3 regions of the Micromonospora coxensis genome follow, and region 2 is predicted to be linked to each of the others. Evidence: predicted binding sites of a transcription regulator. Region 2 holds the regulator's gene; each other region holds the start of a gene.
What was found. Region 2 encodes HrcA, which represses chaperone genes, less so after heat shock. Its sites were predicted from a motif close to GGTTNGCACNCTCNNNNNGAGNGTGCNAACC; they were not measured.
Positions count from the first base shown of each region.

Region 1: groL (chaperonin GroEL) is a predicted target of HrcA. The motif match lies at 5,234-5,264, and genes of this name have one in related genera.
Region 3: groES (co-chaperone GroES) is a predicted target of HrcA. The motif match lies at 4,105-4,135, and genes of this name have one in related genera.

Region 1 covers NZ_LT607753.1:3,031,731-3,039,476, reverse strand. Annotated here, with positions in the region: gene GA0070614_RS13710 (GNAT family N-acetyltransferase) at 1-255, shown strand, start outside; gene GA0070614_RS13705 (hypothetical protein) at 289-579, opposite strand; gene paaN (phenylacetic acid degradation protein PaaN) at 763-2,436, shown strand; gene GA0070614_RS13695 (GNAT family N-acetyltransferase) at 2,660-3,190, opposite strand; gene GA0070614_RS13690 (cold-shock protein) at 3,411-3,614, shown strand; gene GA0070614_RS13685 (hypothetical protein) at 4,109-5,185, shown strand; gene groL (chaperonin GroEL) at 5,461-7,083, shown strand; gene GA0070614_RS13675 (hypothetical protein) at 7,163-7,405, opposite strand; gene GA0070614_RS13670 (GNAT family N-acetyltransferase) at 7,507-7,746, opposite strand, start outside.
Region 2 covers NZ_LT607753.1:2,106,180-2,113,925, reverse strand. Annotated here, with positions in the region: gene hemW (radical SAM family heme chaperone HemW) at 1-705, shown strand, start outside; gene GA0070614_RS09365 (DUF4870 domain-containing protein) at 782-1,405, opposite strand; gene hrcA (heat-inducible transcriptional repressor HrcA) at 1,666-2,688, shown strand; gene dnaJ (molecular chaperone DnaJ) at 2,766-3,908, shown strand; gene GA0070614_RS09350 (16S rRNA (uracil(1498)-N(3))-methyltransferase) at 3,910-4,644, shown strand; gene GA0070614_RS09345 (SDR family NAD(P)-dependent oxidoreductase) at 4,650-5,411, opposite strand; gene GA0070614_RS09340 (histidine triad nucleotide-binding protein) at 5,459-5,818, shown strand; gene GA0070614_RS09335 (serine hydrolase domain-containing protein) at 5,815-7,188, shown strand; gene GA0070614_RS09330 (PhoH family protein) at 7,350-7,746, shown strand, end outside.
Region 3 covers NZ_LT607753.1:2,698,263-2,706,008, reverse strand. Annotated here, with positions in the region: gene GA0070614_RS12095 (ATP-binding cassette domain-containing protein) at 1-652, opposite strand, end outside; gene GA0070614_RS12090 (sugar ABC transporter substrate-binding protein) at 768-1,868, opposite strand; gene ybaK (Cys-tRNA(Pro) deacylase) at 2,158-2,640, opposite strand; gene GA0070614_RS12080 (THUMP-like domain-containing protein) at 2,769-3,959, opposite strand; gene groES (co-chaperone GroES) at 4,269-4,583, shown strand; gene groL (chaperonin GroEL) at 4,654-6,294, shown strand; gene GA0070614_RS12060 (molybdopterin-dependent oxidoreductase) at 6,622-7,746, shown strand, end outside.

The DNA of each region.
Region 1 (7,746 bases), 930 kb from region 2:
ACCCTGATCAGCCTGGTGGCCAGCAGCACCTGGCACGCCTGGCAGCAGATCACCATCGTCGACCCGGACCACCGCGGGCACCGGCTCGGCCTGCTCACCAAGATCGAGAACCTGGGGCACGCCCTGGCCCACGAGCCGGAGCTGCGGGCCGTCGACACCTACAACGCGGCCGAGAACGCCCACATGATCCGGATCAACGAGCAGCTCGGCTTCCGCCCGCTGGACGCCTCCACCGAGTGGCAGCTGACCCTCTGAGGCGCGGACGCCCTCCGCCCGTGCGCCCGGGGATCAGCCCTGCTCGTGGGCAACCTCCAGGTTGACGTAGCGGGGAGTCCCCTTCGCCAACTTGCGCATCCGTTCGGCGTACGCGCCGGTCTCCGGCCGCCCGCTGTGCGCCATCGCCTGCTCGTAGCTGTCGAACTCGGCGACCATGACGAAATGGCCCGGACGTTCCCGGTCCTCCGCCATCACGAACCGGCTGGGACCCCCGTCCGGGTGCTCCCGCGCCCACTCCTCGCTGAGTTCGCGCACCTTGTCCCGCTGGTCCGACTCGTACTCGATCACCTGGACGAAGGGCATCCGGGACACCTCCTGTCGAATTCTCCGCTGACCCGGTGGCCCGGGTTACCCGGCACCGGCCCGGCCATTCCGCCCGACGGTGCGCGCCGGCGACCGGACACCCCGGTTCCAGTGGCCGGCGACGATCTCCAGTTGTGACACGCCCCTACTGATCTGGTGGCCGACTGTTGCATGATGGCGGGCATGACGGAGACCCCGCAGGCCCTGTACGACAGGCACGCCGACACCCTCAACCGGGCGTTGACCGCGATCACGGAGCGGGCCTACTGGTCCGCCTACCCCGAGTCCCCCAGCCCCCGGGTGTACGGCGAGACCGCCGCCGCCGACGGCAAGGCGGCGTTCGAGGCGTACCTCGACGGCGACTTCCCCCTCGACCAGCCCGGCGACGGCGACCGGGTCGCCACCGAAACCAGCCCGTTCGGGCTGGCGCTGAACGTGCGCTACCCGCACGCGGGCGCCGACGAACTGGTCGCCGCCGCCACCGCCGCCCTGCCGGCCTGGCGGGACGCCGGCCCGCAGGCCCGGGTGGGCGTCTGCCTGGAGATCCTGGCCCGGCTGCACCGGCACATCTTCGAGCTGGCCAACGCGGTGCAGTTCACCAGCGGCCAGGCGTTCGTGATGGCGTTCCAGGCCGGCGGCGCGCACGCGCTGGACCGGGCGCTGGAGGCGATCGCCTACGCGTACGCCGAGATGACCCGGCACCCGGGGACCGCCGGTTGGGAGAAGGCGGCCGGCAAGGGCGACCCGCTGCGGATGACCAAGACGTTCCACGTGGTGCCCCGGGGGGTGGCCCTGGTGATCGGCTGCAACACCTTCCCGACCTGGAACTCGTACCCGGGCCTCTTCGCCTCGCTGGCCACCGGCAACCCGGTCGTGGTCAAGCCGCACCCGCGCGCGGTGCTGCCGCTGGCCATCACCGTGAAGTACGCCCGCGAGGTGCTCGCCGAGGCCGGCTTCGACCCGAACCTGGTGCTGCTCGCCCCCGAGGCCCCGGGCGAGAAGCTCGCCTCCACGCTGGCCCTGCACCCGGCCGTCAAGATCGTCGACTTCACCGGCTCCACCGAGTACGGCGACTGGCTGGAGGCGAACGCCCGGCAGGCGGCCGTCTACACCGAGAAGGCCGGCCTCAACGCGGTCGTCGTCGACTCCACCGACGACTTCGCCGGCATGTGCCGCAACCTGGGCTTCACGCTCACCCTCTACAGCGGCCAGATGTGCACCACCTCGCAGAACATCCTCATCCCGGCCGGCGGCATCGAGACCGACCAGGGGCACAAGAGCTTCGACGAGGTGGCCGCCGGCATCGCCGCCGCGGTCGGCAAGCTCACCGCCGACCCGGCCCGGGGTGTCGAACTGACCGGCGCGATCGTCAACGACGGGGTGCTGGAGCGCCTCGACGAGGTCACCAAGGTCGGCGAGGCGGTGCTGGAGTCGCGCACCGTCGCGCACCCGTCGCTGCCCGGCGCGGTGGTGCGTACGCCGACCATCGTCAAGCTGTCCGCCGGGGACACCGAGGTCTACGGCAGGGAGTGGTTCGGGCCCATCTCGTTCGTCATCGCCACCGACTCCACCGAGCACAGCCTGGAGATCCTCCGCTCGACGGTGGGGGAGAAGGGCGCGCTGACCGCCGCCGTCTACTCGACCGACCCGTCGGTGCTGGACGCCGCCGAGGCCGCCGCGATCGACGTCGGGGTGCACCTGTCCTGCAACCTGACCAGCGGCGTGTTCGTCAACCAGTCGGCCGCGTTCTCGGACTTCCACGGCAGCGGCGCCAACCCGGCCGCCAACGCCGCGCTGACCGACGGCGCGTACGTGGCGAACCGGTTCCGGGTCGTGCAGTCGCGTCGGCACGTCTGAGTCTGGGGGTTTCCGGGGCAGCCCACCCCGCTCCGGGCGGTCAGGCTTGATCCCTGCGCGGGGCGGGCTGCCCCGGAAACCCTCGGGTCCGGCCGGTCGTGGGGTGGCTCCTGGCCGCCCGGACCTTGGGGATCATGGGGGCGCCGCCTGCGTGACAGTCCTACCGTTCAGGTGGCTGTCCGCGGCGGCGTCCTCCCGCGCTCGGCGCTGCCGTGCGGTCAGGTCAGGCGGGGCGGCGCATCTGGAGTTCGCGCATGGCGGGGACGGTCGGGTGCGGCACCCGTACCCCGGTGTCGGTGAAGCCCAGCCGCTGGTACGCCCGGTAGGCGCGGTCGTTGCCGACCACCACCTCCAGCATCAGCTCCGGCCGGCCGCACGAGCGCGACCAGGCGGCCACCCCGTCGATCAGCGCGCCGAGCAGACCCCGGCCGCGCCAGGCGGGCGTGACGTAGACGGCGTACACGACCGTCAGGCCGGGCTCGTCGGGCGACACGGTGCCGCCGGCGTGCCCGACCAGCCGGCCCCCGGGGTCGGCGACGAACTGGGCGGTCTGGCAGCCCTGCGAGACGTGCGCGATCCGGGCGGCGTAGTCGGCGTGCGGGCGGGCGGCGGCCTGCGCGACGGTCTCCAGGAAGGCCAGCGGCGAGTCCGCGAGCATCTCCAGCCGCAGCGCCCGCATCCGGGCGGCGTCGGCGGGGCGGACCCGCCGCACGGTCGCCGTCCGGGCGTCCGGCGGCGCCGGCAGAGGTGTCATGCCACCTGCATACCCCAGTGACCGTCACCGATGGGGGTGGCGGTCGTCGCGCGCCGGAATATGCCCGTTTTGTGGTCGTGCGCCGTCGTCACGCCTCGTGTAGCGTGCGATTTCGGTCACCGATTCAGCGGCCGTCGCCGATCGCCGAACGGTGGTCGTCCGGTGCCGGCCCGCCGGCCTCCGGGGTTGTGGAACGCCGCGCAGAGTGAGGAAGTGCACCGTGGCACAGGGCACCGTGAAGTGGTTCAACGCCGAAAAGGGCTACGGCTTCATCGCCGTCGACGGCGGCCAGGACGTCTTCGTCCACTTCTCCGCCATCGAGATGGACGGCTACAAGGCGCTGGACGACGGGCAGCGGGTGGAGTTCGAGATCGCCCAGGGTCAGAAGGGGCCGCAGGCCGAGCGGGTCCGCGTCATCGCCTGACTCCGGCCCGACCCCGCTCGCCGGTCGGTCCCCTCCCGGGGCAGCGGCGCGAGCGGGCGCCAGGGAAGATCATGAGCCGTTCCAGCCGTCGTCGCTGAGGAGGGCTCATGTCCGACCAGTCCCCTCCGGGTTCTCCCGAACCCGGTTCTGTGGGTTCGTCCGGCCCCGGTGGCCACCCCGAGCCCGCCGACCCGGCCGTGCCCCGGCAGTCGACCGGTCCCGCCCCGTCGGACCAGCCCCCCGCAACGGGCCTCGACGGGCCGGACCAGCCGGTCGCCGCCGGGCCCGGTGGGCCGACCCGCCCCGAGGCGGACGAGCCTGCCCCCGGGCCGAGCACCCCGGCCCCGGCCGCCCCCGCGCCGGGCCCCTCCGACCCGACCGCTCCCGCGCCGGTCGCCCCCGACCCGACCGTTGCCGGGCCGACCGCTCCCGACCCGGCCGCCGCCGGGCCGACCGCTCCCGCCCCGGGCGTTTTCGGAGGACCGGCGGCCGCCATGCCCGCCGGCCCGCCCGGCTCCACCGCGCCCGCCGGCCCGCCCGCCTCCACCGCGCCGGGAGGTCCGGCGGCCACGGCGCCCGGCCAGCCGGTGTACCCGTGGGATCCGGCCGCGCCGAGCCACGTCTTCCCGCCCACCGGCGGCTTCCCGCCCGGCGCCGGCCCGTACGCCGGATTCCCCCCGGGCTACCCGCCGTACGGCGGTCACCTGCCGTACGGTTGGCCGGGCGGAGGTGGATGGGACCCGGACGACCCGCTGGTCAACCCGCCGCACGCCGGCGTCAACGGCTGGTTCGCGCGCTGTGCCGGAGCGGTGCGTCGCGGCTGGCGTCTGCTGCTGCCGCTGCTCTTCCTCACCCAGGTGCTGCCCGGCCTGGCCCTCTCGCTGGTCTCGCTCGCGCTCAGCCCCGGCGCCGGGGACGAGCTGCCGGCGGACGGCTCCCTGCCCGACGGCTTCCTGACCGACCTCGCCGTGTTCGGCTCCGTCGTGTTCCTGGTCAGCCTGCTGCTCAGCCTGGTGCAGTGCGTCGGCTGGGCGGGCGGCACGTGGGTGGTCGCCCGGCAGGCCGCCGGTGAGCCGGTCGACCTCGGCGGCGCGGTCCGCTACGGCCTGCGCCGCGCGCCCGGCCTGTGGGGCTGGCAGTTGCTGGTCTCCCTGCTGGTGCTGGTCGGGGTGTGCTTCTTCGTGCTGCCCGGCGTCTACCTCGCCTTCGCGCTCGCCCTCGTCGGCCCGGTCTACCTCTTCGAGCGGCAGAACCCGATCGGTCGCTCGTTCCGGTTCTTCCACGACCGGCTCGGGCTGGTCCTCGGCCGGGTGGGCCTGGTGGCGCTGGCGCTGCTCGCCGGTGGCCTGATCGGCTTCGTGCTGGAGACCGTCGCGACGGCCCCGTTCGGCGCCGACCCGTTCGGCAGCCCGGCCGCGGTGACGGCGGTGGTGGCGGTGACCGTGGTGTCGTCCGTGCTGACCCTCCCGGTCCAGCTGATCCAGCTCGTCGGACTGGTCGCCACGTACGCCGAACAGCGGGCCCAGGAGGGCCCGGTGAACGCGGCCCGGCTGGCGGCCGAACTCGGCTGACCGGACCGGAGTGTGCTTGCACTCGGCAGGGGAGAGTGCTAAACAAGTCATTGGCACTCGCATACCGTGAGTGCCAATGGTCGGGGCGGTGGGGCCACGGTCGCGGAGACGTTCCACAACGTCGCCGGGGCACATGGCCGGTCGTCGCGGGCTATCCGGCCCGGCCGAAGGACGTCGTCGTCGCCAGGTGGCGACGTCCCAAGGTGCGTACACCAGGCGGCCCATCCGGGGCACACACTCGGGTGGCCCGTGAGTGTCCAGGAGGACAACGCCGTATGGCCAAGATGATCGCGTTCGACGAAGAGGCGCGCCGCGGCCTCGAGCGGGGCATGAACCAGCTCGCCGACGCCGTGAAGGTGACGCTCGGCCCCAAGGGCCGCAACGTCGTGCTCGAGAAGAAGTGGGGTGCCCCCACCATCACCAACGATGGTGTGAGCATCGCCAAGGAGATCGAGCTCGAGGACCCCTACGAGAAGATCGGCGCCGAGCTGGTCAAGGAGGTCGCGAAGAAGACCGACGACGTCGCCGGTGACGGCACGACGACGGCGACCGTCCTGGCCCAGGCCCTGGTCCGCGAGGGCCTGCGCAACGTGGCCGCCGGCGCCAACCCGATGGCCCTGAAGCGGGGCATCGAGGCTGCCGTGGCCAGCGTCTCGGAGGAGCTGCTCAAGCTCGCCAAGGACGTGGAGACCAAGGAGCAGATCGCCTCCACCGCCTCCATCTCGGCCGGCGACACCAGCGTCGGCGAGATCATCGCCGAGGCGATGGACAAGGTCGGCAAGGAAGGCGTCATCACCGTCGAGGAGAGCAACACCTTCGGGCTGGAGCTGGAGCTCACCGAGGGTATGCGCTTCGACAAGGGCTACATCTCCGCGTACTTCATGACCGACCCGGAGCGCATGGAGGCCGTCTTCGACGACCCCTACCTCCTGATCGTCAACAGCAAGATCTCGTCGGTGAAGGACCTGCTCCCGATCCTGGAGAAGGTCATGCAGTCGGGCAAGCCGCTGCTGATCATCGCCGAGGACATCGAGGGCGAGGCCCTGGCCACCCTGGTCGTCAACAAGGTCCGGGGCACCTTCAAGTCGGTCGCCGTCAAGGCGCCGGGCTTCGGTGACCGCCGCAAGGCCATGCTGGCCGACATCGCCATCCTCACCGGTGGCCAGGTCATCAGCGAGGAGGTCGGCCTCAAGCTGGACGCCGTCGGCCTCGACATGCTGGGCCGCGCCCGCAAGGTCGTGGTGACCAAGGACGAGACCACCATCGTCGACGGTGCCGGCGACGCCGAGCAGATCCAGGGCCGGGTCAACCAGATCCGGGCCGAGATCGAGAAGAGCGACTCCGACTACGACCGCGAGAAGCTGCAGGAGCGGCTGGCCAAGCTGGCCGGCGGTGTCGCGGTGATCAAGGTCGGCGCGGCCACCGAGGTCGAGCTCAAGGAGCGCAAGCACCGCATCGAGGACGCCGTCCGCAACGCGAAGGCCGCCGTCGAGGAGGGCATCGTCCCGGGTGGTGGCGTCGCGCTGGTGCAGGCCGGCAAGACCGCCTTCGACAAGCTGGACCTGACCGGCGACGAGGCGACCGGCGCGCAGATCGTCAAGATCGCGCTGGACGCCCCGCTGCGGCAGATCGCCGTCAACGCCGGCCTGGAGGGTGGCGTGGTCGTCGAGCACGTCCGCAACCTCGAGGCGGGTCACGGCCTCAACGCCGCCAACGGCGAGTACGTCGACCTGCTGGCCGCGGGCATCATCGACCCGGCCAAGGTGACCCGTTCGGCGCTGCAGAACGCCTCGTCGATCGCGGCGCTCTTCCTCACCACCGAGGCCGTCGTGGCGGACAAGCCGGAGAAGACCCCGGCCGCCCCGGCTGGTCCGGGTGGCGGGGACATGGACTTCTGAGTCCAGCTCCACAACGCCGAGAAGGGGCGGGCCGCGTCAGCGGTCCGCCCCTTCCGCGTCAGCTACGCCGAGTGGGCGGTCAGGGCAGTGGCCGGTGGTTGCGCCGCTTCTGCGTCCGGTCGTACGGCGGGGGGACGGGGACCGGCTCGTCCACCACGGTCACCGGCTCGTCGACCGTCGGCTCGTCGATGCCGGTCATCTCCGCCATCTGCTCGGCGTCGCCGTAGTCCCGTCGGTCGAACGGCACCGGGGTGGGCGGGTCGCCGATCGGCGCCCAGGCACCGGGCACCGCGTCGTCGGTCTGCTCGTCGTCCGTGGTCATGGCCGCCTCCTCTACCGAAACGGTAGGGGGCGTCGATCACCCGCGCGGGTGAACAGCGCTATGTGGTGATCTATCCGTTATGCCGGGCCAGGCTGACCGGCTCAGAGCGTCCGGCGGTACAGGAAGAAGACCCGCTCGATCCGGGCGCCCGCGCTGCCCGAGTAGAACGGCACCGGCCCCACCCAGCCGATCTGCGCCGCGTCGACCCCGGCCGCCCGCTGGTCGGCCAGGCAGCGGCGCAGCAGCACCCCGCCGATGCCCGACCCCGCCGCCTCGGGCGCGGTCCCCATCGGCCCGAACCAGCTCGGCCGGGACGACCCCCAGGCCGCGAACCCCAGGAC
Region 2 (7,746 bases):
GCGGTGGCCGCCGCGCGGGAGGCCCGCGACGCCGGGTTCGACCACGTCAACCTGGACCTGATCTACGGCACGCCGGGGGAGAGCGCGGCGGACTTCGCCGCCTCGCTCGACCAGGTGGTCGCCGCCGGGGTGGACCACGTCAGCGCGTACGCCCTGATCGTGGAGGACGGCACCCGGCTCGCCGCCCGCATGCGCCGGGGCGAGCTGCCGTACCCGTCCGACGACGTGGCGGCGGACCGCTACCTGGCCGCCGAGGCGGCCCTCGGCGCGGCCGGTTTCTCCTGGTACGAGGTGTCGAACTGGGCCCGCTCCGAGGCGGCCCGGTGCCGGCACAACCTGCTCTACTGGACCGGCGCGGACTGGTGGGGCCTCGGGCCGGGGGCGCACAGCCACGTCGGCGGGGTGCGCTGGTGGAACGTCAAGCACCCGACCGCGTACGCCGAGCGCCTCGCCGCGGGGGAGTCGCCCGGACTGGCCCGGGAGGTGCTGACCGCCGACGAGGCGCACATGGAGGACGTGATGCTGCGACTGCGGCTCGCCTCCGGGCTGCCGCTGGACGCCCTGGCGGCGGCCGGCCGGGCAGGGGCCGACCGGGCGCTCGCCGACGGCCTGCTCGACCCGGGCGGGTACGCGGCGGGGCGGGCCGTGCTGACCCTGCGCGGCCGGCTGCTCGCCGACGCGGTCGTGCGCGACCTGCTGCCCTGACGGGACTGCCCGGCGGTCAGCGGGTCGGAGCCGGCCGCCGGGGCCCGGCCGGCCGGGGGAGCCGGCCGGCCGGTGCTCACTTCACGAAGTTGCCGGACATCGGGTAGCGGTAGACGACCCCCTCGGTGGCCTTCACGCCGCCGATGATGCCGAAGATGATCGGCACCAGCGCGGTGATCAGCGGGACGAAGAAGAGGAGCCCGCAGGTGACCAGGGCGAGGATGAAGCCGACCACGTTGGCGATCGCCCAGGTGATCTGGAAGTTCAGCGCGGGGACCGCGTGCGCCCGCACCGTGGGCGACTGCTGGCCCTTGGCGGAGAGCGCGATCAGTGGCGCCACCCAGCCGAGCAGGCTGCCGCCGATCACCACGCCGGCCGGCCCGCCGAAGTGCGCGACGAGCGCCCAGGTCTTGTCGTCGCTGGTGGCGTACCCGCTGCCCGGAGCGCCGTACGCGCCGCCGGTCGGGTAACCGGCCCCCTTCGGGTCGTAGCCCCCGGGCGGCGGGTAGCCGCCCGGCGGGGGGTAGCCGCCCGTCGGCGGCTGGTCACCGGTGGGGGGCGGATAGCCACCGGGCGGGGGATACCCGCCCGCGCCCGGTGCCCCGGACAGTGGTGCGGTGGGCGGCTCGGGGGAGGAGCCGAAGGGGGCGGTCGGTTCGTCCGGCCCGCCCGCGCCGGGAGGGCGAGGTGGTTCAGTCATGCACGTCACGGTAGGTGCTCTCCGCAACGGCGCACCAGAGCGACACCGCCCGAGCATGTCCGGCTGATCGGCTCTACCGTGGCGGTCCGGTCGGTGGGCCGCACCGGTGGTGCGTCGCTGATCATCGCGTCGGCGGGGACGCCGACGTAGACTGGCACTCGGTACAGTCGAGTGCCAGAGCGTTGGCCGTCCGCGCGGTCCGGTGACGTCAGCCGGGCGCCCGACCGCTCCGGGCCGACGCGCGTGGAGGAGGTGGGGAGATGGGTCTCGACGACCGCAAGCTCGCCGTGCTGCGTGCGATCGTCGAGGACTACGTCGCCACGCAGGAGCCGGTCGGCAGCAAGGCTCTGGTCGAGCGGCACCAGCTCGGCGTCTCGCCGGCCACCGTCCGCAACGACATGGCGGTGCTGGAGGAGGAGGGCTACATCCGGCAGCCGCACACCAGCGCCGGCCGGGTGCCCACCGACCGGGGCTACCGCCTCTTCGTCGACCGGCTCTCCCGGGTCAAGCCGCTCAGTCCGGCCGAGCGCCGGGCGATCGAGCGCTTCCTGGTCGGCGCGGTCGACCTGGACGACGTGGTGCACCGCACCGTCCGGCTGCTGGCCCAGCTCACCCGGCAGGTCGCCGTGGTGCAGTACCCGTCGCTGGCCCGCTCCTCGGTGCGTCACCTGGAGCTGGTGCCGATCTCCACCACCCGGCTGATGCTCGTCATGATCGCCGACACCGGCCGGGTCGAGCAGCGGCTGGTCGAGCTGCCCGCGCCGATCCCGGCCGACGACGTCACCGACCTGCGCCGGCTGGTCAACGAGAAGCTGGTCGGCAGCCGGCTGTCGGAGACCCCGCCGCTGGTGCAGGCGCTGGTGGAGGAGTCGTCCCCGCAGTTGCGCCCGGCCATGACCACGCTCTCCACCGTGCTGCTGGAGACGCTGGTCGAGCGGCACGAGGAGCGCATCGCGCTGGCCGGCACCGCCAACCTGACCCGGGGCGGCCTGCTCGACTTCCAGGGCTCGCTGCGGCCCATCCTGGAGGCGCTGGAGGAGGAGGTCGTGCTCCTCAAGCTGATCGGCGAGGCCGAGCCGAGCACCACCCGGGTGCTCATCGGCGACGAGAACGAGGTCGACAACCTGCGCGCCGCCTCCGTGGTCAGCACCGGGTACGGCCCGGGCGCGACCATCGTCGGTGGCCTCGGGGTGCTCGGCCCGACCCGGATGGACTACCCCGGCACCATCGCCACGGTGAGGGCCGTGGCACGCTACGTGGGCGAGCTGCTGGCCCAGAACTGACCCAGGGCAGGGGCCGGTGGCCGGCTCCGGCCGACGACCGGCGCAACGCGAGACGAAACATGAGGACACCGAACGCAGTGGCCAGGGACTACTACGGCATTCTCGGCGTGAGCCGGGAGGCCTCCGACGACGAGATCAAGCGCGCCTACCGCAAGCTGGCGCGGCAGTTCCACCCGGACGTCAATCCGGACCCGGAGGCACAGGAGAAGTTCAAGGACATCAACGCCGCGTACGAGGTCCTCTCGGACGACCGGAAACGGCAGATCGTCGATCTGGGCGGTGACCCGCTGGCGCCGGGCGGCGGTGGCGGGGGCCCGGGCGGCCCGGGTGGGGCGGGCCCGTTCGTCGGGTTCCAGGACATCATGGACGCCTTCTTCGGCGGCGCCGGTGGCGCCGGCCGGGGGCCGCGTCCGCGTACCCGGCCGGGGGCCGACGCGATCCTGCGCCTGGAGCTGGACCTGCACGAGACCGCGTTCGGCGTCGAGGCGCCGATCACCGTCGACACCGCCGTGCTCTGCACCACCTGCTCCGGAGCGGGCACCGCGGCCGGCACCCACCTGGCCACCTGCGAGGCGTGCGCCGGCCGGGGCGAGGTGCAGTCGGTGCAGCGGACCTTCCTCGGCCAGGTGGTCTCCGCCCGGCCGTGCACGGTCTGCCAGGGCTACGGCACCACCATCCCGCACCCCTGCCCGACCTGCGCCGGGGACGGCCGGGTGCGGACCCGCCGCTCGCTGACCGTCAAGATCCCCGCCGGGGTCGAGGACGGGATGCGGATCCGGCTGGCCCAGCAGGGTGAGGTCGGCCCGGGCGGCGGCACGGCCGGCGACCTCTACGTGGAGATCCACGAGCGGCCGCACGACGTGTACTCCCGCAAGGGCGACGACCTGCACTGCCGGGTCACCGTGCCGATGACCGCCGCCGCGCTCGGCACCCGGCTGACCATCAAGACCCTCGACAGCGAGGAGACGGTCGACGTCAAGGCCGGCACCCAGCCCGGCAGCACGCTGCGGCTGCGCGCCCGGGGCGTGCCGCACCTGCGCGGCACCGGCCGGGGCGACCTCTACGTCCACCTCGACGTGCGGACCCCGACCAAGCTCGACGCCGACCAGGAACGGATGCTGCGCGACTTCGCCAAGACCCGGGGCGAGGAGGTCGCCGAGCTGACCAAGCAGGGCGGCTTCTTCTCCCGGATGCGCGACGCCTTCAACGGGCACGCCTGAGGTGTCCGCGCCGCTGTTCCTGGTCGAGGCGCTGCCCACCGGCGACTCGACGACCCTGGACGGGCCGGAGGGGCACCACGCGGCCACCGTGCAGCGGCTGCGCGTCGGCGAGGAGCTGCTGCTGGCCGACGGCCGGGGCGGCACGGCCACCGCGGTGGTCCGCGCCGTCGGCCGGGGCACCCTCGACCTCACCGTCACCTCCCGGGGGTACGTCGACGCGGACGTCCCCCGGCTGGTGGTGGTGCAGGGCATCGCCAAGGGTGACCGGGGCGAGCTGGCCGTGCAGGCGATGACCGAGGTCGGGGTCGACGAGATCGTGCCGTGGGCGGCGTCCCGCTCGGTGACCCAGTGGCGCGGCGAGCGGGGCTTACGGGCCCGGGACAAGTGGGTGGCGACCGCCCGGGAGGCCGCCAAGCAGGCCCGCCGCCCGTGGCTGCCGGTGGTGGCCGGCGCGCCGGACGAGCCGACGGCCCGGGTGGCCCGGCGCATCGCCGGCGCGGGCGCGGCGTTCGTGCTGCACGAGGAGGCCGACGAGCGGCTGACCACCGTGCAGCTGCCCGCCACCGGCGAGATCGTGCTGGTGGTGGGCCCGGAGGGCGGCATCGCCCCGGTCGAGCTGGACGCCTTCACCCAGGCCGGCGCCCGTCCCGTCCGCCTCGGCCCGTCGGTGCTGCGCACGTCCACGGCCGGCGTGGCGGCCCTCGCCGTCCTGGCCACCCGCCTCGCCCGCTGGTAGGCCGCTCAGCTGCGCAGGTAGGAGGCGCCGTTGAGGTCGAGGATGGCGCCGGAGGCCCATTCGGATCCGGGGGCGGCGAGCCAGTGCACGGCGGCGGCGATCTCCTCGGGGCGGGCCACCCGGCCGAACGGGCTCTGCGCCCGGATCGCCTCGCCCTGCTCCCCGGCCAGGTGTCCGGTGGTCATGTCGGTCTCGACGAAGCCGGGCGCGACGGTGGCCACCGCGATGCCGTACGGGGCCAGGGCGACGGCGAGGGACTGGCCGAGGGCGTTCAGCCCGGCCTTGCTGGCGCCGTACGCGGGCTGCTCGGGCTCGCCCCGGAACGCGCCCCGCGACGAGACGTTGACGATCCGGCCGCCGCGTCCGCGCATGTGCTGGGCGGCGCACCAGGTGACGTTGCCGGCCCCGGTCAGGTTCGTCTCCAGCACCTGCCGCCAGCGCCGCTGCCACTGCTCGTAGGAGGTGCCGAAGACCGGGTGCGGGGCGTCCCGCTCGCCGTACACGCCGGCGTTGTTGACCAGCACGTCCAGCCCACCGAGCCGCGCGGCCGCCTCGTCGACCATCGCCCGTACCGCGTCGGGGTCGGTCAGGTCGGCGCGGACCACCACGTGCCCGTCGCCGGGCAGCCCGGCGCGGACCTCCTCGGCGGCCTCGGTGGAGTCCCGGTGGTGGATCGCCACCCGGTCACCGCCGGCCGCGAACGCCCGTGCCACCGCGCGCCCGATGCCGCGCGAGGCTCCCGTCACCAGTACCGCCCGTGAAGTCACGCGGCACATCATGCCTGAGCGCGGTGGCGACGACTTACCATGCCCCGATGGGATCCGACTGCCTGTTCTGCCGCATCGTCGCCGGGGAGATCCCGGCCACCATCGTCCGGGAGACCGCCACCACCCTCGCCTTCCGCGACATCGACCCGAAGGCCCCGGTGCACGTGCTGGTCGTCCCGAAGGAGCACTACGCCGACGTGGCCACCCTGGGGCAGGGCGACCCGGCGCTCGCCGGTGAGCTGCTGGCCACGGCCGCCGCGGTGGCCGAGGACGAGGGGCTGCTCGGCGACGGCTTCCGGCTGATGTTCAACACCGGCGCGTTCGGCGGTCAGGAGGTGTTCCACGTGCACGCGCATCTGCTGGGCGGCGCGCCGCTGGGCCCGATGCTCGCCCGGGGCCTCGGGTGAGCGGTGCGCAGGACCGGCTGGAGCGGCTGGTCCGCCGGGTCCAGGCGCAGGCGAGGGTGCCCGCCGTCGCCGCGGCCCTGCACCGGGCGGACCGCCCGCTCTGGACGTGCGAGGTGGGGCAGACCGGCAACGACACCGTGCTCGGCCCGCAGACCCGGTTCCGGATCGGCTCGGTCACCAAGACCTTCACCTCGGTGCTGGTGATGCAGTGCCGCGACGACGGGCTGCTCGACCTCGACGACCCGATCGGCCGGCACCTCGACCTGCCCGCGCACGGCGACCTGACCGTGCGGCGGCTGCTGTCGCACACCGCCGGCCTGCAACGCGAGCCGTACGGGGACGTCTGGGACACCCTGCGCGCCCCGGACGTCGACGAGCTGGTCGCCGATCTGGCCCGGGCGGAGCGGGTGCTGCCCACCGGGCGGCGCTACCACTACTCGAACCTGGGGATGGCCCTGCTCGGCCGGCTGGTCGGCGCGCGGCGCGGCGGCACCTGGGCGGAGGTGCTCACCGAGCGGGTGCTGACCCCGCTGGGGCTGGCCGCCACCTCGGTCACCCCGGGGCCGGCGGCGGCGACCGGATTCCTGGTCGACGCGTACTCCGACGAGGCGCACCCGGAGCCGCCGACGGACTTCGGCGCGGTCGGCCCGGCCGCCCAGCTCTGGAGCACCGCCACCGACATGGCCCGGTGGGCGGCGTTCCTGGCCGACCCGGCCGCGCTGGACCCGGCCGGCGCGGTGCTCGCCCCGAGCACCCTCGACGAGATGCGCTGGCCGGTGACCACCACCGACGAGACGTCCTGGGCGGCCGGCTTCGGCCTCGGCCTGATCCTCCTGCCGTACCCGGAGCGGGTGGTGCACGTGGGGCACGACGGCGCGATGCCGGGCTTCCTCGCCGCGGTCTACGGCCGGCGCGGCGGCGACGGCACGGCCGGCGCGATGGGCTGCGCGGTGCTCGGCTCCTCCGGCACGGCCGCCGAGGTCCTGGAGCTGCCGCACCGGCTGCTCGCCGCCGCCGCCGAGCACGACCCGGCGGCGATCGAGCCGTGGCGGCCGGGCGAGCCCGCGCCGGGCCCGCTGCGCGGGATGCTGGGCCGCTGGTGGGGCGAGGGTTTCGAGTACGTCTTCAGCTGGCACGACGGGACGCTGCGGGCCCGGGGCGCGGACGACCCGGCGGGGAAGCCGCCGGCGGTCTTCGCGCCGCTGGCCGACCGGCCCGACGTGTTCCGCACGGTCTCCGGTCGGGAGGTCGGCGAGCTGCTGCGGCTGACCCGGGACGAGCACGGCACGGTGGTGCGGATGCACTGGGCGACCTACCGGTTCACCCGGCACCAGGAGACCTTCGACCGGTACGACTTCCGCGCCGGCTGACCGGGCCCGGGCCTGCCGGTCGGGGTGTGCTCCGGCGGCCGGAAATGGGCGCGGTGCCACCGCTGCCGACCCGATACCATGGGTGCAACGTCCGCACGCCGCGCCAGCAGGGCCGGCACCGAGATCGGAAGCAGGTGGCACAGGGCCCCACGGCCCGACCTATGACCGGCACCCCACCTCCCGGCCCGCCCCGGGTGCAGACCAGGATCACGGTCCCCGACTCGAAGATCATGGTGAACCTGCTCGGCGCGGGCGACGAGATCCTGCGCCTCGTCGAACGCTCGGTCAACAGTGACGTGCACGTGCGCGGCAACGAGATCACCATCACCGGCGCGCCCGCGGACAACGCCCTCGCCGAGCGTCTCTTCAGCGAGCTGCTCGAACTGATCGAGAAAGGCGAGACCCTGACCACTGACGCGGTGCGGCGTACCGTCGGCATGCTCGAACAGGGCGGCGCCGAGCGACCCGCCGAGGTCCTCACCCTCAACATCCTCTCCCGGCGCGGGCGCACCATCCGCCCCAAGACGCTCGGGCAGAAGCGCTACGTCGACGCGATCG
Region 3 (7,746 bases), 590 kb from region 2:
AGAGCGCGGCGATCCGGTCGGAGACGGCGAAGACGTCGTTCATGTTGTGCGAGATGAGCACCACGGCCAGGCCCTTGTCGGCGAGCCGGCGGACCAGCTCCAGCACCTGGGCGGTCTGCGCGACGCCGAGCGCGGCGGTCGGCTCGTCGAGGATGACCAGCTTGCTGTTCCAGAGCACCGCCTTGGCGATGGCCACGGTCTGCCGCTGCCCCCCGGAGAGGCTGGAGACGTGCTGACGCAGCGACTTCACCGTCCGGACGCTGAGCCCGGCGAGCGTCTCGGCGGCCATCTGCTCCATGGTCGGCTCGTCGAGCACCAGCCCGCTGCGCTTCTCCCGGCCGAGGAACATGTTCTGCACGATGTCGAGGTTGTCGCAGAGCGCGAGGTCCTGGTAGACGACCTCGATGCCGAGCGCGGCGGCGTCGCGGGGGCTGTTGATGCTCACCGGCCGGCCCTCGAAGAGGAACTCGCCGCTGTCGGTGGGGTAGATGCCGCTGATGCACTTGACCAGGGTCGACTTGCCGGCGCCGTTGTCGCCGACCAGCGCGGTCACCTCACCGGGGTGGGCGGCGAAGGCGACGTCGCGGAGCACCTGGACGGGACCGAAGCTCTTGTCGATCCCGCGTAGTTCCAGCAGGGGGGTCGCGGACACGGGGGTCTCCTTTGCGCGGAGGGGAGGTCGGAACCCGTCCGGTGGCGGGCCGCCGCCCGGCACGGTTGTCACCGTGCCGGGCGGCGCCGCCGGGAGCGGGATGGGACGGTACGGGTCAGCTGATGCCGGCGTCGGCGCAGAGCTTCGCGTACGCCCCGGTGCAGACCTCGTCCTTCGTGACGAAGCCGTCGGCGATGACGTCCTTGACGTTCTCCTTGTAGATCGCCTTCGGAGTGAGCAGGACGGCGGCCACGTCACGGCCACCCTCCGGGTCCTTGACCGTCTGGCCGGTCTCCTTCTTCTCGCCCTTGGCGACCGCGATGGCCAGCTCGGAGGCGGCCTTCGCCTCCTCCTTGATCGCCTTGTAGACCGTCATGCACTGGTCGCCGGCGAGGATGTTCTGCAGGCCCTGCGGAGTGGCGTCCTGGCCGGTGACCGGGACCTTGCCGTTGAGCTTGTTCTTCTTCAGCACCGAGATGGCCGCGTTGCCGAGGCCGTCGTTGGCGGCGAGCACGCCGTCGATCTTGCCGCCGGCCTTGGTGAGCTGCTGCTCGAAGATCGTGGCGGCCTGGGCGTTGTCCCAGTCCGGCACGGAGTCGTCGGCGACCTGGGTGTACTCCTTGGCGTCGAACTTCGGCTTGAGCACCGAGTCGTACCCGTTCTTGAACAGGGTGGCGTTGTTGTCGGTCGGCGAGCCGTTGAGGTACGCGATCGCCGGGTTCTTGACGCCCTTGTCGGTCAGGCACTTGGCCAGACCCTCGCCCTGGAGCTTGCCGACGGCCTCGTTGTCGAAGCTGACGTAGTACTGGGCGGAGCCGCCCAGGGTGAGCCGGTCGTAGTCGATGGTGGCCACACCCTGCGACTTGGCCTTGTCGAGCACGGCCTTGCCGGTGCCGGAGTCCAGGTTGACGATCATCAGGGCGGTGACGCCGTTGGTGATCATCTGGTCGGCGATGGTCTGGAAGGCGTTCTTGTCGCCCTGCGCGTTCTGGATGTCGTAGTCGACGTTGGCGGCCTTGAAGGCCTCCTCCAGGAACTTGCGGTCCGCGCCCTCCCAGCGGGCGGAGGACTTGCTGTCCGGGAGGATCACGCCGATCTTCGGCTTCTTGTCGGACGACCCGCCGGCCTCGGTGCTGCCGGAGTCGTCGCCACAGGCGGCCATGCTGCCGGTGGCCAGCAGGCCCACGGCGGCGAAGGTGAGGAAGCCCTTGCGCATGAGCACGGGTCCTTTCGGGGGTGGGGGAGTAGTGGTCGGTGTTTGTTGTGTCCGGCAACGTATTCCCGGTCACACGCCACGCGCAAGACTGTCGAGGTCAGAAGTTTGTTGGCGGCGGTAACAATTCAGCAACGCGGTTGTCATGCCTGGGACACCCACCCAGCAAGCGCTCTCTCCGGATTGTTGCGTCCCCACCCCCGAGGCGCTCGTCGATCATGAGGTCGTCGCCTCGACTCGCGCCGCCGGACGGCGACAACGCCATGATCGACGCGGCGGGCGGGAGGGTCGGTCAGGAGGGGGTGGCGATGAGGGCGGCGGTGGCGGCGGTGAGGGACACCAGATCGGCCGGGGCCAGTTCGAGTTGGAGGCCGCGCCGGCCGGCGGAGACGTAGACGGTGTCGTGGGCCAGGGCGGAGGAGTCCAGCACGGTGGGTAGGCGCCGGCGCTGGCCGAGCGGGCTGATCCCGCCCCGTACGTAGCCGGTGGCCCGCTCCGCCACCGTACGGTCCGCCATGGCGGCGCGCTTGCCGCCGACGGCCGCCGCGAGCGCCTTCAGGTCCAACTCCCCGGTGACCGGGACGACCGCCACGGTGAGCGCGCCGTCGACCTCGGTGACCAGCGACTTGAGGACCCGCTCCGGGGGCGCCCCGATCGCCGCCGCGACCAGGGCGCCGTAGTTCGGGGCGTCCGGGGAGACGTCGTACGGATGGGTGCGGTGCGCGATCTTCCGCTTCGCCAGCAGCGCCGTCGCCGGAGTGCCCTGTCCCGCCATGACCGTCAAGCTAACCCGGCCGGCCCGACCCGGCCAGCCGGAATCACGGCCGCCCACACGTCGGCCGCCGTGCCCTGTCGGACGGCGGACCGCCCTGGTCCCACGGCCGGCGGGCCGGCGACGGCCCGTCAGGGCGTCGGCACGGGGTGGCAGAGCAGCACCGTGGGCGCTCCGGCCACCCGGGTCAGCACCAGGCTGGCGGCGCTGTCGCCGGCCAGTCTGAGGTCGCGGCGCAACTTCTCCGGCTCCAGCGCCGAGCCGCGCTTGAGGATCTCCACCCGGCCCACCCGGCGGTCCCGCAGCAGGGCGCGCAGCCGCTTGAGCGAGAACGGCAGCACGTCGGTGACCTCCAGGCAGCGGGCGAACGGGGTAGCCGTCGGGTGGTCCGCGTACAGGTAGGCGATGCTGGCGTCGGCCAGCGTGGCGTCGAGGGCGCCGGCCAGTTCGGCGACCAGGTGCGCGCGGACCACGGCCGGGTCCGGGTCGTACAGGAAACGGCGGGTGGGCCCGACGGGCGCCTCCGCCGCCCCCGATCCGGTGAGGGTGTGCACGGCGTCGCCGCGCAGCAGGGTGGCCCGGCGGGGCACCTCGGCCAGCCGGCCGCACCAGAGCGCCGCCTCCACCAGGTCACCGTCCACACTGACCCATTCCGCCTCGGCGCCGGCCGGGATCAACGCGTGGTCGATGCCGGGGGCCACCTTCACCACCGTGCGGGGCACCCGCTCGGCGAGCCCGGTGACGAAGTCCCAGGGCGGGGAGTAGGAGTTCGGGTCGAAGATCCGCCGTCCGGTGCCGGCCCTGCGCCGCGCCGGATCGCAGAAGACCCCCTCGACCCGGCTCACGTCGAACGCCGTCGCGTCGCCGACCTGCACGGTGAACAGTCCGGCCAGCCCCGCCGCCTCGGCGTTCGCGGCGGCCATCGCGGCGGTGACCGGGTCGGCCTCCACGCCGTACACCCGGATGCCGGCGCGGGCGGCGGCGAGCGCGTCGGCCCCGAGACCGCAACCGAGGTCGGCGAAGGTGGCCACCCCGGCGGCGCGCAACCGCGCGGCCCGCCGGTCGGCCACCGGCCGCCGGGTGGCCTGCTCCAGCCCGGCCCGGGTGAGGAACATCCCGGCGGCCTCCGGGCCGAACTTGCCGACCGCGCGACGACGCAGCTCGGCCTGGGTCAGCGCGGCGGCGGACAGTCCGGCGGGGACCCCGCCGGCCCGCAGCGCGGCGGCCGCGGCCAGCGGGTCGCCGCCGGCCACCTCGGTCGCCGCGGCGAGCGCGGCCGACCCCTCGGGGGTACGCAGGGCCGCGAACTGGTCCAGATCCACGCCCCCCATCCTCGCGCCCCCACCCCGCCTCCCCGCCCCCACCCCACCTCCCGCCCTTCGGCGGGCGGTCGGGTGGGTGGGGGCGACACGGTGGGCGGCGCGTTGGCACTCTCCTTGACGGAGTGCTAGCCGAGGAATAACCTGCGATTAGCACTCTCACCCTGAGGGTGCCAGCTTCCGGGCCCTCGGGTCCGGTGGCTGAACGCCAGGCGGACCGGCACCCGCGACGACGGCCCCGCCCGGTGGCATGTGGCAGATTGACGCTGGTCGGCACGCCGGCCGGCAACGAAACCAGTACCCCAGGAGGGTATGCCCGTGACTACCGCGACCAAGGTTGCGATCAAGCCGCTCGAGGACCGGATCCTGGTCCAGGCGAACGAGGCTGAGACCACCACGGCGTCGGGCATCGTGATCCCCGACACCGCCAAGGAGAAGCCGCAGGAGGGCACCGTCCTCGCTGTCGGCCCGGGCCGCGTCGACGACAAGGGCAACCGGATCCCGGTTGACGTCCAGGTCGGCGACACCGTCATCTACTCGAAGTACGGCGGCACCGAGGTCAAGTACGCCGGCGAGGAGTACCTGGTGCTCTCCGCCCGCGACGTCCTCGCGGTCATCGAGAAGTAAGCAACCGATCAGTGTCGTTGCCCCGGTCCGGCTCGCCGGGCCGGGGCAACGTCGCTTCGAAGGGATACAGATGGCGAAGATCCTGAGCTTCTCGGACGACGCCCGGCACCTGCTGGAGCACGGTGTCAACGCCCTCGCGGACGCGGTCAAGGTCACCCTCGGCCCGCGCGGGCGCAACGTCGTCCTGGACAAGAAATTCGGTGCGCCCACGATCACCAACGACGGCGTGACCATCGCCAAGGAGATCGAGCTCACCAACCCGTACGAGAACCTCGGTGCGCAGCTGGTCAAGGAGGTGGCGACGAAGACCAACGACGTCGCCGGCGACGGGACCACCACCGCCACCGTGCTGGCCCAGGCCATGGTCCGCGAGGGTTTGCGCAACGTGACCGCCGGGGCCAACCCGTCCGGTCTCAAGCGGGGCATCGACGCGGCGGCCGCCAAGGTCTCCGAGGCGCTGCTCGACCGGGCCGTCGAGGTGTCCGACAAGGAGTCGATCGCGCACGTCGCGACGATCTCCGCGCAGGACGCCACCATCGGTGAGCTGATCGCCGAGGCGATGGAGAAGGTCGGCCGCGACGGTGTCATCACCGTCGAGGAGGGCTCCGCCCTCACCACCGAGCTGGACGTGACCGAGGGTCTCCAGTTCGACAAGGGCTTCATCTCGCCGAACTTCGTCACCGACGTGGAGTCGCAGGAGTCGGTCCTGGAGGACCCGTACATCCTGATCACCACGCAGAAGATCTCGGCGATCGAGGAGCTGCTGCCGCTGCTGGAGAAGGTCCTCCAGAACAACAAGCCGCTGCTGATCATCGCCGAGGACGTCGACGGCCAGGCGCTGTCGACCCTGGTGGTCAACTCGATCCGCAAGACCCTCAAGGTCTGCGCGGTGAAGGCCCCCGGCTTCGGTGACCGTCGCAAGGCGATGCTGCAGGACATGGCGATCCTGACCGGCGCCGAGCTGGTCGCTCCGGAGCTGGGCTACAAGCTCGACCAGGTCGGCCTGGAGGTGCTCGGCACCGCCCGGCGCGTCGTGGTCGACAAGGAGAACACCACCGTCGTCGACGGTGGCGGCCAGGCCTCCGAGGTCGCCGACCGGGTCGCGCAGATCCGCAAGGAGATCGAGGCCTCGGACTCCGAGTGGGACCGGGAGAAGCTGGCCGAGCGGCTGGCGAAGCTCTCCGGCGGCATCGCGGTCATCAAGGTGGGCGCGGCGACCGAGGTCGAGATGAAGGAGCGCAAGCACCGCATCGAGGACGCCATCGCCGCGACCAAGGCCGCGGTCGAGGAGGGTACGGTCCCCGGCGGCGGCGCCGCCCTGGCCCAGATCCTCCCGGTGCTCGCCGACGACCTGGGCTTCACCGGTGACGAGAAGACCGGCGTCTCGATCGTGCGCAAGGCGCTGGTCGAGCCGCTGCGCTGGATCGCCCAGAACGCCGGCCACGACGGTTACGTCGTGGTCAACAAGGTCGCCGACAAGGAGTGGGGCAACGGCCTCGACGCCGCCACCGGCCAGTACGTGGACCTGGTCAAGTCCGGCATCATCGACCCGGTCAAGGTGACCCGCAACGCGGTCACCAACGCCGCCTCGATCGCCGGCCTGCTGCTCACCACCGAGAGCCTCGTGGTGGAGAAGCCGGAGAAGGCCGAGCCGGCCGCCGCCGGTGGCCACGGCCACGGCCACGGTCACCAGCACGGCCCGGGTTTCTGACCCGTAGCTCCCGCGAAGGGCGCGCCGTCCCCCGGGACGGCGCGCCCTTTCACGTCGCCCCCCACCCCCACCCCCACCCCCACCCCCACCCCCACCCCCACCCCCACCCCCACCCCCACCCCCGCACCCGGCCCGGCCCGGCCCGGCCCGGCTCGTTGATCAAGAAGTTTGCGGAGGGGAGAGCGCTTGCCTGGGACGCAAACTTCTTGATCAACGCGGCAAGTGCGGCAGAACGCCGGGAGCGCGCGGGTGCGGGAGGGGAGGGTGGGGATTACGGAACGCTGACGGAGTTGGCGGGGGGTCCGGTCGGTCGACCAGACTGATCGGATGAGCAGCACGCCCCGCGATCTCGCCGCGCTGGCCGGGATCACCGCCGCCGCCGTCGCGATCGGGGCCGCCGAACCGGTGGCGGTCCTCACCGGTCCCCGCTCCGCCCCCCTGATCGCCGTCGGCGGGCTCGTCGTGGACGCCGTCCCCGAGCCGGTGAAGCAGTTCGGCATCGACGTCTTCGGGACGTACGACAAGATCGCCCTGCTGGTCGGGACGGCGCTGCTGCTGGCCGCGATCGCCGCGCTGCTCGGCCTGCTCGCCGTCCGCCGGCTGTGGATCGGGCTGGTCGGCATCGCGGCCTTCACCGCCCTCGGCGTGGCCGCCGCCCTGACCCGGGCCGGCGCGGACGCCGCCGACGCGTTGCCGTCGCTGGTCGGCGGCGGGCTGGGCGCGGTGGTGCTCTGGGCGTTCCTGGCCGGGCCGCTGGAGGTGGACCCGTGGCCCTGGACCCCGCCGCAGCCCCTGACGGCGTCGTCCGCGCCCGGCGCGGCTTCGTCCTCGTCGCCCGTGGGCGCCCCCGGTCCCGGCCCGACCGCAGGTCCGTCCTCAGCCGGGGGAGCCGCCCCGGATGCGGGCGTGACCGGACCGCCGCCCGGGTGGGAGCCGTTGGAGCAGACCGACCCCGAGTCGCGGCGGCGGTTCCTGCGCGGGGTGGGCGTGCTGGCCGGCACGGCTGCGGTGGTCGGGCTGGGCGGGCACTGGCTGGCCGGCCGGCGGGGGGTGTCGGCGGCCCGTGAGGCGGTCGCCCTGCCCGCTCCCGTCTCCGCCGCCCCGGCGGTCCCGGCCGGCGCGGACCTGTCGCTGGCGCAGCTCGCTCCCTACACCACTCCGAACAGCGGCTTCTACCGGATCGACACCGCCCTCGTGGTTCCGCAGGTGGACCCGCAGACCTGGCGGCTGCGCATCCACGGCCGGGTACGCAATCCGATCGAGCTGAGCTTCGCCGACCTGCTCGCCCGGCCGATGGTCGAGCGGTACGTCACCCTGGCCTGCGTCTCCAACGAGGTGGGCGGGGACCTGATCGGCAACGCCCGGTGGCTGGGCGTGCCGATCCGGGAGCTGCTCGACGAGGCGGAGCCGGAGGAGGGCGCGGACCAGGTGGTGGGGCGCTCGGTGGACGGC